One region of the Streptomyces platensis genome, then DNA from elsewhere that is predicted to be linked to it. Evidence: riboswitches for the same ligand, from Rfam matches in the RefSeq annotation. Region 1 holds a riboswitch; the other holds the start of a gene.
What was found. Region 1 has a riboswitch for ZMP and ZTP ahead of CP981_RS24165 (serine hydroxymethyltransferase). Riboswitches for the same ligand answer to the same signal wherever they lie in the genome.

Region 1 (8,627 bases):
GAGTCGCCCGTTCCCAGATCGATTCAAACGCCGATACGCAGGCGTGGACCACCCCGGGGTCGGTCACCAGCTCTTCACCGGTCATCTCCCCGTCACCGTTGAAGTGGTTGAACAGCACCGACGAACGGTCGAAGACCCAGCAGTCGTTGCCCGGCAACAGCAAGGAAGAGGCTTGCCGACGGGGGAGCCAGCGCACCGACTCTCCGGCCTTGACGTTGTGTCCACCGGTGAGCGCGTGCTCGTAGCGGATGTAGGCGGATACGGGTTCCGAGACGACACGTGCTCGGCGCACGTCCACGCCGCGGGCCACCGAAGCCGAGACAAGGTCGATCCACCACGGCCATCGCTTGGCGGGGTCGAAGTGGTCACCGGCGATCCACTCCTGGTACGCCTCGTCCAGCGCGTAGGCGTCCCTGGCCTCGAAGTGCCACGCGCTGTGCCGGGCCGACCGGAACAGCTCCTCAAATGTCGGCTCCGCCGTCGCCACCGCTCACCTCCGGGAAGAACTGCATCATGCGCTTCGGGAACTCGATCACGGTCTCATGGCTGGGAACGTCCAGCTGTGCCAGGCGCTCGGGGTCCGTGACCCGCCAACCTTGCAGGACGTAGTTTCCGCTCTCATCGTCCAGGTACACAGTCGGGGAGCCGTTGTTCGGACTCTCGGGGTCCTTGCCCAGGCGGTGCAAAGCCATGGTGTCCTCCGTCGCCTCGGGTGACGATCAACATGTCCGAGCTTGTACTTGAGCCGCCGCGGCGCGCCAGCGACTTGCACGAACTTCTACGTAGGGGCCGATGCCTGCCCGAGCGCGGCCAGGCGCCCGCCCCGGCTCCTGGCCACCCGGCGGACATCGGCGAGGGTGGCGGTTAATTCCACGGCCAGCAGGTGCAGTTCGCCGGGCGTCCACGCGCGTGCAGCAAGCAGTTGGCGGGCTTCGTCGATGAGGTCGTCGGCTGAGCCGAGCTGCTCCTCCTCGATCCGGTCGGCCATGCGGGAGACATATCCGGTCCCGTCGCCCGCCAGGAAGCACGGTTTTCCGTCCGGGCTGGTCCACGGCAGCAGCCGGACGAAGACCTTCGCTGTAACGTCGGGCATGTCGTCAACTCCCTTGTAGTTGAGGGCCACGCCCCCGGGCCGTCCACCACGGTCGCGGGGGTCCTCTTGCTTGTCCGTAGCCAGGAGGGCCTTCCTCGCTCTAGGCAACCGCTCGGCTACACCCAGCGGTACGGTGGCAGAGGAAGCGGCTTTTAAAAGTTTTAAGCGCTCGTGCACAGCGGGGAGTTGAGGGCTGATGGGCACTCGGGAACCGAACCGGCACCTTGAACGGCTTTACCGGCAGACCGGCTGGACGCTGCGGCAGTTCGTCCAGGCCGTGAACCGCATCGGCACCGAGCGGGGAACCCCGCTCAAGTACCGCGAGCCGTCGGCCCATCAGTGGTGTCAGGGGCACCTGCCGAAGGAGCAGGCCAGACCGCTGATCGTGGAGGCCCTGGCGCGGAAGCTGGGACGTCCGGTCACGCATGCCGAGGCCGGATTCCCCGCACCGGTCAAGAGCTCCGGTGCCACTCCGGGCACGGTGGAAGGGCTGATCGATCTCGGTAGGGGAGATATGGACCCCTCGCGTCGTAGCGTTCTCGGTATAGGGCTCTTTTCCGTTGCGCTGACCGTGCCCAATTGGCCGGATGTGGTGGGACGGATGGAAGCCGTTCAAAGCGGACAGCCCCGGCGTATTGGCATGCCAGAGGTTGACATGGTTATTGCCATGACCGAACGAGTGTCAGAACTGGATGACCAATTCGGCGGGCGTCACGCCCGTCCGATGGCGGCGGCCTTCTTGGTGAACACGGTAGCCCCATATCTACGGGCTGACGCCTCCGAGTCGGTACGCAAAGCTATGATGTCGGCTGCTGCCGATTTGTGCTATCTCACCGGGTACATGGCAGTGGATGAAGGCGTTCACGGCCTTGCGCAGCAGTACTATCTCAAGGCGTTGGAACTTGCCGGAGCGGCAGAGGATCACTTGACGTACTGCACAACGCTTCGGGGGATGAGTGTGCAGGCTGTTGACCTACGGCACGGCAGGCAGGCCATGCGGCTCGCTGACGCTGCCGCTGCCGCGTCTCCGCAAGCTGGTCCGCGAATGCGAGCTTTCCTTGCCGGGCAGCAGGCGCATACCTCCGCGCAAATCGGCGACCACAGCAATGCGCTGATGTATCTGCGAGAGGCCGAAGTGGCCATGGAGAGGGCTGAGTCCAGGGGGAAAGCGTTCGGCTCGTATGATCCGGCAGCCCTGAATTACCACACCAGCCAGGTCCGGTACGAACTCGGCGATATTCCCGGCTCCATCAAGGCTATGCAGGACTCGGACAAGGTGCGCTTCAGCGTCTACCGTCGCGCTCGCGTACGCCACCGCGCCACCTTGGCTGAGCGGCGACTGGAAATCGGCCACCTCGAAGCAGCATGCGCGACATGGCATCTCGCCCTGGATGATTACCCTCTGGTGCAGTCGGGGCGTGCAGATCAGCGCATGCGAACAATGTTCAAGCTCATCCGCCCCCACCTAAAGAACCCCGCCGCCCGGGAACTCCACGAACGCGCCCGGCTCGTCACCCCGGCCGCGCTCTCCGCCTAGGGGGTGTCTTCAAATATCACGCCCACATCAGGAGCGAGGCGAGGGTGACGGCGGCTTGGTAGGACTCGGTGGTCTTGTCGTAGCGGGTGGCGATGCCGCGCCACTGCTTGAGGCGGTTGAAGCAGCGTTCGACCACGTTGCGCTGTTTGTAGAGCTGCTTGTCGAAGGTTGGCGGGCGTCCGCCGTGGCTGCCGCGCCGGAGGCGGTTGCGGATCTGGTCGGCTCGTTCGGGGATGGTGTGGCCGATGCCTCGTCGCCGCAGCCAGGTCCGGATGGCCTTGGAGCTGTAGCCCTTGTCGCCCAGCACGTGGGCGGGCCGGACCCGTGGCCGTCCGGGGCCGGTTCGGGGCACCCGAATCGCGTCCATCACGGCGGTGAATTGGGTGCAGTCGTTGGTGTTCCCGCCCGTGACGAGGAAGGCGAGCGGACGGCCGGTGGCATCGCAGGCGAGGTGAATCTTGCTGGTCAGACCGCCCCGGGAGCGTCCGAGTCCGGGGCTTTGGAGCCCCCTTTTCGGGCCCCGGCGGCGTGCTGGTGGGCACGGACGACGGTGGAGTCGACCGACACGAGCCAGTCGATGTCCCCCGCCTCGTCCGCCCTCGCCTGGGCGGCCTGCAGCATCCGCTCGAAGGTGCCGTCCAGGGCCCAGCGACGGAAGCGGGTGTGCAGCGTGGCCCACGGGCCGTACCGCTCAGGCACATCCCGCCAGGCCGTGCCGGTCCGGAACTTCCACACGATCCCGTTGAGCACAGTGCGGTCATCCAACCGCTTCCGCCCCCGCAACGATTCAGGCAGCAGAGGCCGGACGAACTCCCACTCGGCATCCGACAGTTCATGGCGACGTATCACCCCACCATGATCTACCACCCGAGATCATTTGAAGACACCCCCTAGGAGGACCGCACACGAGGGCAGCCCGCGTCCGGCACCGCCCCGGTCTCACCCCTCCAGCACGCCCCGCAGCTGGTCGAGCCCCCAGTCCAGGTCTTCCTTGCTGATGACCAGCGGGGGCGCGAGCCGGATCGTCGAGCCGTGGGTGTCCTTGACCAGCACGCCGCGGGCCATCAGCTGTTCGGAGATCTCCCGGCCCGTGCCGCGCGACGGGTTGATGTCCACGCCGGCCCAGAGTCCGCGGCCGCGCACCGCGGCCACCGCGCCGCCGGCCGCCAGCTGCGCCAGCTCGCTGTGCAGATGCTCGCCCAACTCCGCGGCCCGCTGCTGGAATTCGCCGGTCCGCAGCATCGCGATGACCTCCAGGGCCATCGCGCAGGCGAGCGGGTTGCCGCCGAACGTCGAGCCGTGCTCGCCGGGTGCGAAGACGCCCAGTACCTCGCGGGAGGAGACGACCGCCGAGACCGGCACCACCCCGCCGCCGAGCGCCTTGCCGAGCACGTACATGTCGGGCACCACGTCCTCGTGCTCACAGGCGAAGGTCCGGCCGGTGCGGCCCAGCCCCGACTGGATCTCATCGGCGATGAACAGCACGTTCCGGCTGCGGGTCAGCTCCCGTACGCCCGCCAGATAGCCCGGCGGCGGCACCAGCACGCCCGCCTCGCCCTGGATCGGCTCCAGGAGGACGGCGACGGTGTCGGCGTCGACGGCCGCCTCCAGCGCGGCCAGGTCGCCGTACGGGACGATCTCGAAGCCGGGGGTGTACGGGCCGAAGTCGGCGCGCGCCTCGGGGTCGGTGGAGAAGGAGACGATGGTGGTCGTCCGGCCGTGGAAGTTGTTGTCCGCGACGATGATCTTCGCCCGGCCGTCCGGGACGCCCTTGACCTTGTAGCCCCATTTACGGGCCGTCTTCACCGCTGTCTCGACGGCCTCGGCGCCGGTGTTCATCGGGAGCACCAGCTCCATCCCGCACAGCTCCGCCAGCTGGGTGCAGAAGTCGGCGAACCGGTCGTGATGGAAGGCGCGCGAGGTGAGCGTGACCCGCTCCAGCTGCGCCGTGGCCGCGTCGAGCAGCCGGCGGTTGCCGTGCCCGAAGTTCAGTGCGGAGTACCCGGCGAGCATGTCCAGGTAGCGGCGGCCCTCGACATCCGTCACCCAGGCGCCCTCGGCGGTGGCCACGACGACGGGCAGCGGGTGGTAGTTGTGCGCGCTGTGGGCTTCGGCGGCCGCGATGCCGCGTTCCGTGGACGTCACCGGTGACTCCGTTCGGTAGGCCGTACGGGCGCGGGCACTGCCGCGTCCCTCTCCATTGTCGCGCCCGCCCGGACCGCCCGGCCTGCGAAGATCCGCCGGACAGGGCCCCGGGGGGTGTCTTAGACTCTGCGGTGCGCACCGCGACTGGCGCACGGGGAAGCAACCTCGAGGAAGCGGTGTGCGGCAACCATCACGAGGTGCCGCCCCGCCTGGGCACCCCGGGACCACGACCGGCAACACCGATCGACCGCCCCGGAGGACGCCATGTCACAGCCCCGCATGTCCCGGTCCCTTTCGCATCCCGCGCTGAGCGTCGCCGACCCCGAACTGGCCGCACTGGTCGGCGCCGAGGAACAGCTCCAGGCCGACACGCTGCGACTGATCCCCAGCGAGAACTACGTCTCCGCCGCCGTCCTGGAAGCCACCGGCACCGTCCTGCAGAACAAGTACAGCGAGGGGTACGCGGGCCGTCGCTACTACGAAGGCCAGCAGAACATCGACCAGGTCGAGACGCTGGCCGTCGAGCGTGCCAAGGCCGTCTTCGGTGTGGAGCACGCCAACGTCCAGCCGTACTCCGGCTCGCCCGCCAATCTCGCCGCCTACCTCGCCTTCGCCGAGCCCGGCGACACCGTGCTGGGCATGGCGCTGCCGATGGGCGGCCACCTCACGCACGGCTGGGGCGTCTCGGCGACCGGTACGTGGTTCCGCGGCGTGCAGTACGGCGTACGTCCCGACACCGCGCTGATCGACTTCGACGAGGTGCGCGACCTCGCCCGCAAGGAACGCCCGAAGATCATCTTCTGTGGTGGCACCGCCGTCCCCCGCACCATCGACTTCGCCGCCTTCGGCGAGATCGCCCGCGAGGTCGACGCCGTCCTCGTCGCCGACATCGCGCATATCGCGGGCCTGATCGCGGGCGGCGCCCACCCCTCGCCCGTGCCGCACGCGGACGTCATCTCCACCACCACCCACAAGACCCTGCGCGGCCCGCGCGGCGCGATGCTGATGTCCCGGGCGAGCCACGCCAAGGCCGTCGACAAGGCCGTCTTCCCCGGCCTCCAGGGCGGCCCGCACAACCACACCACCGCCGCCATCGCGGTCGCACTGCGCGAGGCGGCCGCCCCGTCCTTCCGGGACTACGCGCACGCCGTCGTCGCCAACGCCAAGGCGCTCGCCGAGGCGCTGCTGGCCCGCGGCTACGACCTGGTCTCCGGCGGCACCGACAACCACCTGGTGCTGATCGACCTCACCTCGAAGGAGGTCCCCGGCAAGGTCGCCGCCAAGGCGCTGGACCGCGCCGGCATCGTCGTCAACTACAACACCGTCCCCTTCGACCCCCGTAAGCCCTTCGACCCGTCCGGCATCCGCATCGGCACCCCGTCCCTCACCTCCCGCGGACTGGGCACGGACCGGATGCCGCTGGTCGCCGAGTGGATCGACCGCAGCGTCCAGGCCGCGGCGAAGGGCGACGAGGGCGCGCTGACGGTGATCCGCGGCGAGGTCGCGGAGCTGATGGCCGCCTACCCGGCGCCGGGGCTGCCGACGGCCTGAACGGGCGGTGCGGTGGGGTTCGCCCGGCGGGGCGGCTTCGTGCCCCCCGCCGGTCCGGCGCACCGGCAGCGGGACCCCGCCCTCCCGGCGCACCGGTACCCCGCCCGGCACCCCGCCCGACGCCGGGCTTCCTCGGAGACCGGCTGTCCGTCGGTCATCCGACCCGCGATTCCCGCTGCCGCCCGCCCCGAACAGAGCGCCGCGCACCGGCGCTGCGGCGCCGACGGCCGCCGGCCCCGTTGCCGCATGCGCCACCACAGGCCGGGCCCCCCTTGCCGACCTGAGACAATCAATGGCATGGCTCTCGATCGCCCGCCCGTCGCCCACCACCACCCCCAGGGGAATGGCTCCGCCATGCAGCAGCGTCCACGTGTGCTCTCCGGCATTCAGCCCACTGCCGGCTCCTTCCACCTCGGCAATTACCTCGGTGCGGTACGCCAGTGGGTGGCGCTTCAGGAGTCCCACGACGCCTTCTACATGGTGGTCGACCTGCATGCGATCACCATTCCGCAGGACCCGGCGGAACTGCGCAGCAACACCCGGATCGCGGCCGCCCAGCTGCTGGCCGCCGGTCTCGACCCGGAGCGCTGCACGCTCTTCGTCCAGAGCCATGTGCCCGAGCACGCCCAGCTCGGCTGGGTCATGAACTGCCTCACCGGCTTCGGCGAGGCGTCCCGTATGACCCAGTTCAAGGACAAGGCCGCCAAGCAGGGCGCCGACCGCACCTCCGTCGGCCTGTTCACGTACCCGATCCTCCAGATCGCCGACATCCTGCTCTACCAGGCCCACCAGGTCCCGGTCGGCGAGGACCAGCGCCAGCACATCGAGCTGACCCGCGACCTCGCCGAGCGCTTCAACAGCCGCTACGGCGACACCTTCACGATGCCGGCGCCGTACATCCTCAAGGAGACGGCGAAGATCTACGATCTCCAGGACCCGTCGGCCAAGATGAGCAAGTCGGCCGCCAGCCCCAAGGGCCTGATCAACCTCCTCGACGAGCCGAAGGTCTCCGCGAAGAAGGTCAAGAGCGCGGTCACGGACACCGACACGGTGATCCGCTACGACGCCGAGAACAAGCCCGGCGTCTCCAACCTCCTCACCATCTACTCCACCCTCACCGGCACCTCGATCCCGGAGCTGGAGCAGAAGTACGAGGGCAAGATGTACGGCGCGCTCAAGACCGATCTCGCCGAGGTGATGGTCGATTTCGTCACACCGTTCCGGGACCGTACGCAGGAATATCTGGACGACCCGGAGACGCTGGACGCCATCCTGGCCAAGGGTGCGGAGAAGGCTCGCGCGGTAGCCGCCGAGACCCTCGCCACCACCTATGACCGGCTCGGATTCCTGCCGGCCAAGCACTGACGCCACCCCCTCGCGCGGCGGGCCACGGCCGGCCGCGCGGACCCCGCCGAGCCAGGGGGCCCCGCCCGTGGGCCCCTTGTCCGCTCGCAACAGGACCGAGGACGCTCCCCGAGAAGGGCGCGCACCCGGCACACTAAGAGGGTGCGCGAGCGCGCCGTACACACGTCAGGAGGGAGAACGCAGTGGGGACCGTAACGCTGGGCGTTTCGATCGCGGTCCCGGAGCCTTACGGCAGCTTCCTTCAGCGGAAGCGCGAGAGCTTCGGGGACCCTGCCGCACCCGGCATCCCCACGCATATCACCCTCCTCCCGCCGACGGAGGTAGGGACCGAGGCGCTCCCCGCCATCGAACGCCACCTCGCCGAGGTCGCCGCGGGCTGCCGCCCGTTCCCGCTCCGCCTCGAAGGCACCGGGACCTTCCGCCCGCTCTCCCCGGTCGTCTACGTCAAGGTCACCGACGGGGTCGCGGGCTGCACCGCCCTCCAGGCCCGGATCCGCGCCGCCTCCGGCCCCTGCGCCCGTGAGCTCCAGTTCCCGTACCACCCGCATGTGACCATCGCCCACGGCATCAGCGAAGAGGACATGGACCGCGCCCAGGCCGGGCTCCGGGACTTCACCGCGACGTGGACCATCGGCGGCTTCGCCCTCTACGAGCAGGGCGCGGACGAGGTGTGGCGCCTGGAGCGGGAGTACCCCTTCGGGCCCCGGACGGCCGCCGTCCCCCGCCAGGCCGCCGATCTCTCCCGCCCGCCGGCGACCTCCTGCTGACGGCTGCGCCCCCGCCCCGGCCCGTGATGGCCGTACGGCACGTATGAGTGTGCGCGTTTCCGGGGTACCCGGACGCTAGTGTTCCGGGACCGCCGGAACTTGCCGGAACACCCGGAGCGCCGGCCGCCACCCCTGCCCGACCCGGCGGCCGACCGGGCACGAGGGGACT
Region 2 (8,627 bases), 4.6 Mb from region 1:
AAGCGAAACTCGATGATACCGAACAGTAACAGGGGGGTCCTGTGATTCCTGTCTGCCCGCTCGCCGACCTGCCCACCGGCGAGTCCGTACGCATCGACACCGCACCTCCGATCGCCGTCTTCCACACCGACGGGCAGCTGTACGCCATCGACGACACCTGCACCCACCAGGACGCCTCCCTCTCGGACGGCTGGCTGGAGGGCTGCCTGGTCGAATGCCCGCTGCACGCCGCGTCGTTCGATCTGCGCACCGGGGCGGCGACCTGCCTGCCCGCCCGCCGGGCCGTGCGCACCCACCCCGTGACCGTCGAGGACGGCATGATCTACGTCCACCACCACGCCGCCGAGGAAGGCACCGCCGCATGAAGTCGGTCGCTGTCATCGGGGCCTCGCTGGCTGGCCTTTACGCCGCGCGGGCCCTGCGCGCCCAGGGATTCGACGGCCGGCTGGTGATCGTCGGGGAGGAACACCACCGCCCCTACGACCGCCCGCCGCTGTCCAAAGCGTTCCTCACCGGCGCCACCGCGGACCAGGGTCAACTGGCCCTGGCCGACGCCGAGGAGATCGCCGAACTGGACGCCGAATGGCTGCTCGGCACCCGCGCCACCGGCCTCGACACCCAGGAGCGCGCGGTACTCCTCGACGGCGGCCGGTCCCTGACCACCGACGGTGTGGTGATCGCCACCGGCGCCACCCCGCGCCGCCTCCCCGGCCCGGCGCCCGCCGGAACCCACACCCTGCGCACCCTTGAGGACGCCCAGGCCCTGCGCGCGGAGCTGACCCGCGGCCCGGTCAGGGTCGTGGTGATCGGTGGCGGGTTCATCGGCGCGGAGGTCGCCTCGTCCTGCGCCGCACTCGGCCACGACGTCACCGTGGTCGAAGCCGCCGCGCGCCCCCTCGTCCCCCAACTCGGCGACACGATGGCCGGGATCTGCGCCGCCCTCCATGCGGACCACGGCGTCACCCTGCTCACCGGAACCGGTGTCGCCCGCCTGCACGACGGTGGCGCCGGCCACCGTGTCACCGCGGTCGAGCTGGCCGACGGCCGGCTGCTCCCCGCCGACGTGGTCGTCATCGGCATCGGGGTACGCCCCCACACCGCCTGGCTCGAAGGCTCCGGACTCCCGCTCGACGACGGGGTGTGCTGCGACGCGGGCGGGGTCACTCCGCAGCCTCATATCGTGGCGGTCGGCGATGTCGCCAGGGCGGACGGCACCCGCGCCGAACACTGGACCAGCGCCACCGAACAGGCCGCCGTCGCCGTCCGGAACCTGCTGGCCGGCCGCACCGTCGCGACCCACCGGAGCCTGCCGTACTTCTGGTCCGACCAGTACGGCGTACGCATCCAGTTCGCCGGCCGGCGCCTGCCCACCGACATCCCGCGCATCGTCGAGGGCTCACCCGACGACCGCAGCTTCCTCGCCTGCTACGAACGCGACGGGCGGACCACCGCGGTCCTGGCCCTGAACCGCCCCCGCCCCTTCATGCGCCTCCGCCGCGAACTCGCCCGCGCCGCCCAGCCGGTCACCACCTGACCCCGGCCGGCGGTGCGGTGCGAGGCGGCAGCGGGAGGGCGGCGGGATGACGGCTGTGGGATGACGGCAGCGGTGCGACGACGCGGGTGGCGACTGTGGCGCAGCAGACAGTGCACAGCGGATGACGGCGGCGCCGTGGGGTGTTCGGAACAGCGGAACGTCTGCCGGCCGGCGGCGTTCCACGCCCCGCGCCACCGTCCGCAACCGCTCCGCCGGGCGGCGGTCAGCCCGCTTTCAGCTGGGCGGCCGCGGCGTCGACGGTCTGGGTGAGCAGGGTGGCGATGGTCATGGGGCCGACGCCGCCGGGGACCGGCGTGATCAGGGCGGCGCGGGTGCGTGCCGCATCGAAGTCCACATCCCCGACGTTGCCCGGGTTGGAGCCGGCGTCTATCACGACGGCCCCGGGCTTGATGTGCTCGGCGCCCAGGAACCGGGGCCGGCCGACGGCCGCGATCAGCACATCGGCCTCCTGGGTGAGCGACACCAGATCGGTGGTGCGGGAGTGGCAGTAGGTGACGGTGGCATTGCGGCCGAGCAGCAGCATCCCCACCGGCTTGCCGAGGATCGCGCTGCGGCCGACCACGACGGCGTGCTTGCCGGCCAGGTCGACGTCATAGTGATCCAGCAGCCGGAGGATGCCGCCGGGCGTGCAGGAAGCGAAGCCGTCCAGGCCGAAGCTCATCGCGGCGAAGGAGTGGCAGGTGACGCCGTCGACATCCTTCTCCGGGGCGATCGCCTCGAACGCGGCGCGCTCGTCGATGTGCGGGCCGGCCGGGTGCTGCAACAGGATGCCGTGCACCGCGGGGTCGTTCGACAGCGCGGTGATCGTGTCGACCAGCTCCGCGGTCGTGGTGGCGGCGGGCAGGGCGACATGCCGGGAGAGGATCCCGGCCTTCGCGCAGCGGTTGCGCTTCATACGGACATACGTCACCGAGGCGGGGTCGTCGCCGACGAGTACGGTCGCCAGGCACGGGGCCGTGCCGGTCCGTTCGGTGAGGTCCGCCGCGCGCCGGGCGGCCTGTTCGACGAGGCCGCGGGCCAGTGCGCTGCCGTCCATGAGGCGGGCTTCCGGGGACATGGGCTGCTCCTGAGCGTCGTGTGGAATCGCCCAGGCGCGCGGCACCGGCCGTGGATGGCCGAGCCGCTCCCCGGTGGTACTCCACCCAAGCGCCAGTCACGGCTCGGCGCCCACTGTAATCGACGTCGGGAGGGAGCGGCGTCCGGTTTTCCCCGCTACCCGCCGCCCTGCCCCGGTGCGGAGAGGGGTGGTTGGGGCGCGGCGGTGGCCTCCCATTGACTGAGGATGCCGTCCCAGTCGTGCTGGGCAGCGGTGATGGCATTGGCATCCCAGGTGGGCTGGGCGGGCTGCTGATACTGCTGGTGCTCCTCGTACACCCGGTAATCCTGGTACTGCTGCTGGTCCGGATAGTGCTGGTACGGCTGTTGCTTCCAGGGTTCCTGCTCGTAGTGCTCCCGTGGGGGGTGCTGTGGTCGCTCGCGCCACGTCAGAGGGGAAGCCTCCGGCTGTGGGGGCGGGACGTTGACCAGCCGGCGGTGCCGTCCCGTACGGTCCGAGGGGGTGGGCGGCATCGGGCGGCTCTCTGCGGACAGTTGTTGTGCGCGGGCCACCAGCAGCCGGACGTCGAGGCCGAGTTCGGTGGCCAGGGCGGTGAGGTCGACGCCGTTGTGCCAGCTGCTCATCAGGACCGCGTCCAGCGCCGGGGCCCAGGCCGGTTCGGAGGGCTGGGGGGCGGCGGCCGGTCCCGGCTGGGGCGGTGGGGGCGTGGCGTGCGCGGCGGGGCCCGGCGCGGCGGCCCCCTGAGCGGGCTGCGGGGTGGGGGCCTGCGCCGTGGGGGCCTGGGGTGCGGGCTGCTGCGGTGCGGCGGCGGGCTCGTTCGGGCGCTGGGCGAGCAGGCTCTTGGCGACCTCGCGGGCGTCCTCCTTGCCCACCGTGCGCCGGGCCAGCCGCACTTCGCGTTCGTCCAGGCCGAGCAGATCCGCCACCACCGCGTCGCTGCCCACGGTCACGGCGAAGGCGGCCAGGGTCCGCGAACGGCGGGCCTCGGCCTCGTCGAGGAGTCCCTGTGTACGGCGGACCTCGTCATCGCTGCTGCAAAACGCCTGTGCGAGTACCGCGTGGCGCTCCCACAACTCCCTCGGTTCCATGACTGCGACAACGTTCCTTCGTCCGGATTGGACCGCTTCCCGGCTATAGATCACTGCATAAGGTGATATTCGATGGAGATGCGTCCCCGCCTACCTGGCGGAAGTACGGACGGCTGCAAAAATACGCAGTGACCCCAGCGTCGAAGAATCGTTTCTACGGCCATGAGCGTCCCCTCTTCCGGCACCGTCGCAGGTCACGGACCGACGTCCCTCCCCCGCCCCGGGCAGATGCCCCGGTGGATCACCGCGGAGGTCATCAGGCAGACACCGGTGTACGCCGGGCTGGTGAAGCAGTGGACCGAGCGCGCCGCCACGGTGCCCGGGGTCGCCGATCCCGAGTGGCAGCGCCTGGTCTCCTACCGTGCGCTGATGGAGGAGACCGAGATCGCCCTCACGGCCCTCCGGCCCCATCGTGCGCCCGACGTACTGCCCCCGCGAAAGCCGACGGTCCCGGCGGCCCGGCCCGCCCGTCTGGACGCCTGAACCAGGTCTGCGGCGCCCGCCGGGCCGGCGGCGCGGGCGGCACCCCGGCCGGAGTACCGTTGAGTTGTCGAGGATTTCCCGCTGTCCGGCGGCTGCGCCGGCAGCGGCTTTGACCAGCGACGGAGCCCGGGTGAGCGCGACGGATGACACGGACTTCAGCCCGATCGGGGTGATCGGGCGGGTGACCGTCTCCATCCCGACCGACGGCCCGGGTGAGGTGCTGCTGCCGGTACGCGGCGGCACCGAGGCCTTCGCCGCCTGGTCCCGCGAGCCCATCGCCCGGCACACGCAGGTCATCGTGGTGGACCACACCTCGGCGCGGTCGGTGATCGTCGCGCCGCTGCCCGCGTGACCCGGCGGTCCCGACGACCGTCGCCGGCCACGTGAGCACTCCCTTTCCCGCGGCCGTGCCCGCACCCCCACCGGGGCCGGTCGCATCGGACCAGGAGCCTTCCGATGTTGTTCTGGCATGTTCCGGCGCCCAACGAGGCGCTGTTGATCTCCGGCTCGAAGCGCCGGGCCGGGGACGCCCAATTCCGTATCGTCACCGGCCATGGCTGCTGGGTCATGCCCGTCAAACAGAAGGCGAGTGTGCTGTCGCTGTCGCTGCGGGAGGCGGAGATCTCCGAGGACTGCGTCACCCAGCAGGGCATCCGGCTCGGCGTCCGGGCGGTCGCCGTCTTCAAGGTCGGGGACGACCAGACGTCCATCGCCAACGCCGCGCGCCGGTTCCTGGCCGAGCAGACCACCATGGAAGAGCTGGTCGGCCGGATCTTCGCCGGTCATCTGCGCTCGATCGTCGGCGGACTGACCGTCGAGCAGATCATCCGGGAGCGGGACCGGGTCGCCCAGGAGGTCAAGGACGGCAGCCACTCCGAGATGGAGAAACTCGGCATCGTCGTCGACGCCCTGCAGATCCAGGAGATCGCCGACACCTCCGGCTACATCACCAATCTCGCCGCACCGCACGCCGCCGCGGTGGCCAGCACGGCCCGGATCGCGCAGGCCAAGGCCGACCAGGAGGCGACCGAACGCGAGCAGCAGGCGGCGGCCTTGAAGGCCGAGTACGAGCGGGACACCGCGATCAAGCGGGCCGGGTTCCTCGCCGAGACCGAGCAGTACAACGCCCGCGCCGCGCAGGCCGGCCCGCTCTCCCAGGCCAGGGCCTCACAGGAGGTCATCGAGGAGCAGACCGCACTGGCCCAGCGGCAGGCCTCGCTCGCCGCCCAGCGGCTGGAGGCCGAGGTACGCCGCCCCGCGGACGCCGAGGCGTACCGGCTGCGCACCCTGGCGGAGGCGCAGCGTGACCAGGTCCGGTTCGAGGCGGACGCCCGCGCGTACACCGAACGGACCGTCGCCCAGGCGCGTGCCGATGCCAACACGGCCCTCGCGGTCTCGCTGCGCGAGGGCAACCAGGAACTGATCGCCGCCAACCGCACCGTCGAAAACCTCCCCGCCCTCGCCGCATCCGCCGCCCAAGGCCTCTCCGGCGCCCGGCTGACCGTCCTCAACGGCTCCGACGGCGTGAACGAGCTCGTCTCCGGCATCGTCGGCCAGGCCCTGACCATCCTCGACAGCCTGAAACAGGGCACCGGCCCGCCCGTCCCCACTCCCCCACCGGCCGACGGCACGGGGTCACTCCCCCGGAAGGTGACCAAGCTGAAGCAGGAGGGCGCGGGGTCGGGGACGTCCTGACCGGGCCCTTGTACGGGGCCGGGCCTCGGGACGCACTGGAGATCGGTACGGGGCCGGGCGCCCGTACGGGGCCGGAACGGTGTGCCGGGCCGCGGGGGCCGGTTACGCGTCGAGGACGGCCAGGTCGAGTTGCCGGAGACATTCGGGGTCGGCGATCACGTCGTAGGCGGTGATCCGTTCGCCCTCGACGGTGAGGGCGAGGGCGAGAAGCAGCCGTCCTCGCGGGGCCACGACGATCCCCACGGTCCCGTTCACCAGCGCCGGTGCCGCGAAGCGCGCCTTCCGCCCGAAGACCAGGGTCCCCTGGGCCACGGAGCGCGCACCGCGAAGCTCGGCCGGCGCACCCGGGGGCAGGGCAGCGGGGTCGGCCCGGCGCACGACGCCGGGAGCCAGCACCGCAAGCAGCGCGTCGAGGTCACCGTTGCGCGACGCGGCGAGAAAGGCGTCGACGACCCTGCGTTGCCGGGCGAGATCGGCGGCGGGAACGGCCGGAGTGCCCCGGACTTTGTGGCGTGCGCGGCTGGCGAGCTTCTTCGTGGTGACGGGTGAACGCGCCACGAGCGGAGCGATCCGGTCGAACGGCACGGCGAACATGTCGTGCAGGACGAAGGCGATCCGCTCGGCGGGGGCCAGGGTGTCCAGCACCACCAGCAGCGCCCGGCCGACCGAGTCGACCAGCAGCGCTTCGGGTTCCGGGCCGGTTCCGTCGCCGGCGTCCCCGGTCGGGTCCGGGAGTGCCTGTCCGACCGGTTCCTCCCGTCGTGCGGTCCGGGAGCGCAGGATGTCGAGGCAGACCCGGGACACCACCGTCGTCAGCCATCCGGGCAGGTTCTCGACGGTGTCACTGTCGACGCGGCTGAGCCGTAGCCAGGCTTCCTGCACGGCGTCGTCCGCGTCGCTGAGGGAGCCCAGCATCCGGTAGGCGACCGCGCGCAAATGACCGCGCTGGGTCTCGAACCGTTCCGCCAGCCGGTCCTGCTCGTCCATCGGTCACCTTCCGTCGTCCCGCTCCGTCACCTTGATGACGGACCCCACCGAGCCGAGGTGACCGGGCACCGCGGTCCGGACCGAATACGGTCCAGCGACCGCCCCGTCCCGGCGCCGAGGAGGACCCACCATGAGCAGTACTCTGCCGACCACCCCCGACCAGCCGCTGCTGTGGCGCGCGGAACTCGGGGACCTCACGTTGCCCAACCGGGTGGTGATGGCCCCGCTCACCCGGGCCCGCGTGGCCAACGACGCCCTCGTACCAACGGAGTTGATCGCCACCTACTACGGCCAGCGGGCCACCGCCGGGCTGATCATCACCGAGGGGACCTGGGTCAGCGAACGGGCCATCGGCTTCGTCAACGTACCCGGCATCTACCGCGAGGAGCAGATCGCCGGGTGGCGGCGGGTCACCGGCCTCGTGCATGCCCTCGGCGGCCGTATCGTGCTCCAGCTTTGGCACACCGGCGCCGCCTCGCACCCCGATCACCTGGGCGGAGAGCTGCCCGGCGGGCCGTCAGCGGTCAATCCCCGTACGAAGTCCTTCACCGCCGACGGGTTCAAGGACACGGTCACTCCCCGGGAAATGACCACCGCCGATATCGCGGCGACGGTCGACGACTTCCGGGCCGCCGCAGCGAACGCGCGGCGTGCGGGCTTCGACGGGGTCGAGATCGGTGCCCTTGGCGCCTTTCTGATCACGCAGTTCCTCAACCCCCGTCTGAACCTCCGCACCGACGCCTACGGCGGCGACCCTGCCGGCCGGAGACGGCTGCTGCTGGAGATCGTCGACGCGGTGGCCGAGCCGTGGCCGGGCCGGCGCGTCGGTGTCCGCCTGGGTCCCTACTGGAGCGACGGGGACCGGTTCCGGGCCGACGAGGAGACACTCACCGACTACGACGCCCTGGTGACGGAGCTCAACGACCGTCCCGTGGCCTACCTGCATCTGCGGGGCCCGGACCGCACGGCGGCGGACGGCGGGCCCGACCTCGCGGCGCTCGCACGCTACCGGCGCCGGTTCGACGGTCCCCTGGTCGCGAACAACGGCTTCGACCGCGAGTCGGGGAACGCCGTCATCGAGGCCGGAATCGCCGACGCCGTGTCCTTCGGCACCCACTTCATCGCCAACCCCGACCTCGTCACCCGGTTCGCCCTGCGCCGGGCGCCGGCCGTCAGCGACCCGGCCACGTACTACACCGGCGGGGCCGAGGGCTATGTCGACCACATCCCGTCGGGCAGTCCCGCCCGGGCCGTGGAGGCGCTCGCCCCCTGAGGACGACCGGGCCTCGGGAGGTTCCCGTCGACACGCGCCGCCGGACACACACGGGCCGCCGGACACGCAGAGGTGCCCGGCGGCCCGTGGGGCCCCGGTCGCGTCGTGGCCGGTGCCGGCGCGGGGCCGGCCCGGCTTACTTGGCGGCTTCCGTGGGCTTGCGGAAGCGGGTCAGGACGAGGTGGGCGATGACGCCGAAGAGGAGGCCCCAGAAGGCGGAGCCGATGCCGAAGAGGGTGAGGCCGGAGGCGGTGGCGAGGAAGGTGATCAGGGCCGCCTCCCGGTCCTTCTCCTCCTTCACCGCCCCGGTCAGCCCGCCGGCCAGCGCACCGAGCAGGGCGACTCCGGCGACCGCCGCCACCAGTTCCTTGGGGAGGCCCGCGAAGAGCACCACCAGGGTGGAACCGAAGGCTCCGATCAGGAGGTAGAACGCTCCGCAGGAGACGCCGGCCACATAGCGCCGCCGCGGGTCGCGGTGCGACTCGGGGC

Region 2: linked by a shared signal. The riboswitch ahead of CP981_RS03585 (bifunctional 5,10-methylenetetrahydrofolate dehydrogenase/5,10-methenyltetrahydrofolate cyclohydrolase) and the one ahead of CP981_RS24165 (serine hydroxymethyltransferase) in region 1 are both predicted to bind ZMP and ZTP.

The regions. Positions count from the first base shown of each region.
Region 1 is NZ_CP023691.1:5,431,097-5,439,723, forward strand. Features, by position in the region: gene CP981_RS24135 (DUF6879 family protein) at 1-487, opposite strand, end outside; gene CP981_RS24140 (hypothetical protein) at 462-692, opposite strand; gene CP981_RS24145 (hypothetical protein) at 779-1,093, opposite strand; gene CP981_RS24150 (NsdA family TPR-like regulatory protein) at 1,290-2,630, shown strand; partial or broken gene CP981_RS24155 (IS5 family transposase) at 2,647-3,476, opposite strand; gene rocD (ornithine--oxo-acid transaminase) at 3,570-4,775, opposite strand; ZMP/ZTP riboswitch at 4,906-4,997, shown strand; gene CP981_RS24165 (serine hydroxymethyltransferase) at 5,055-6,326, shown strand; gene trpS (tryptophan--tRNA ligase) at 6,681-7,691, shown strand; gene CP981_RS24175 (2'-5' RNA ligase family protein) at 7,874-8,458, shown strand.
Region 2 is NZ_CP023691.1:826,679-835,305, forward strand. Features, by position in the region: gene CP981_RS03575 (bifunctional 3-phenylpropionate/cinnamic acid dioxygenase ferredoxin subunit) at 42-365, shown strand; gene CP981_RS03580 (NAD(P)/FAD-dependent oxidoreductase) at 362-1,534, shown strand; gene CP981_RS03585 (bifunctional 5,10-methylenetetrahydrofolate dehydrogenase/5,10-methenyltetrahydrofolate cyclohydrolase) at 1,758-2,612, opposite strand; ZMP/ZTP riboswitch at 2,634-2,722, opposite strand; gene CP981_RS03590 (hypothetical protein) at 2,768-3,700, opposite strand; gene CP981_RS03595 (hypothetical protein) at 3,863-4,183, shown strand; gene CP981_RS03600 (hypothetical protein) at 4,314-4,535, shown strand; gene CP981_RS39115 (SPFH domain-containing protein) at 4,640-5,878, shown strand; gene CP981_RS03610 (sigma factor) at 5,981-6,865, opposite strand; gene CP981_RS03615 (alkene reductase) at 6,996-8,138, shown strand; gene CP981_RS03620 (benzoate/H(+) symporter BenE family transporter) at 8,275-8,627, opposite strand, start outside.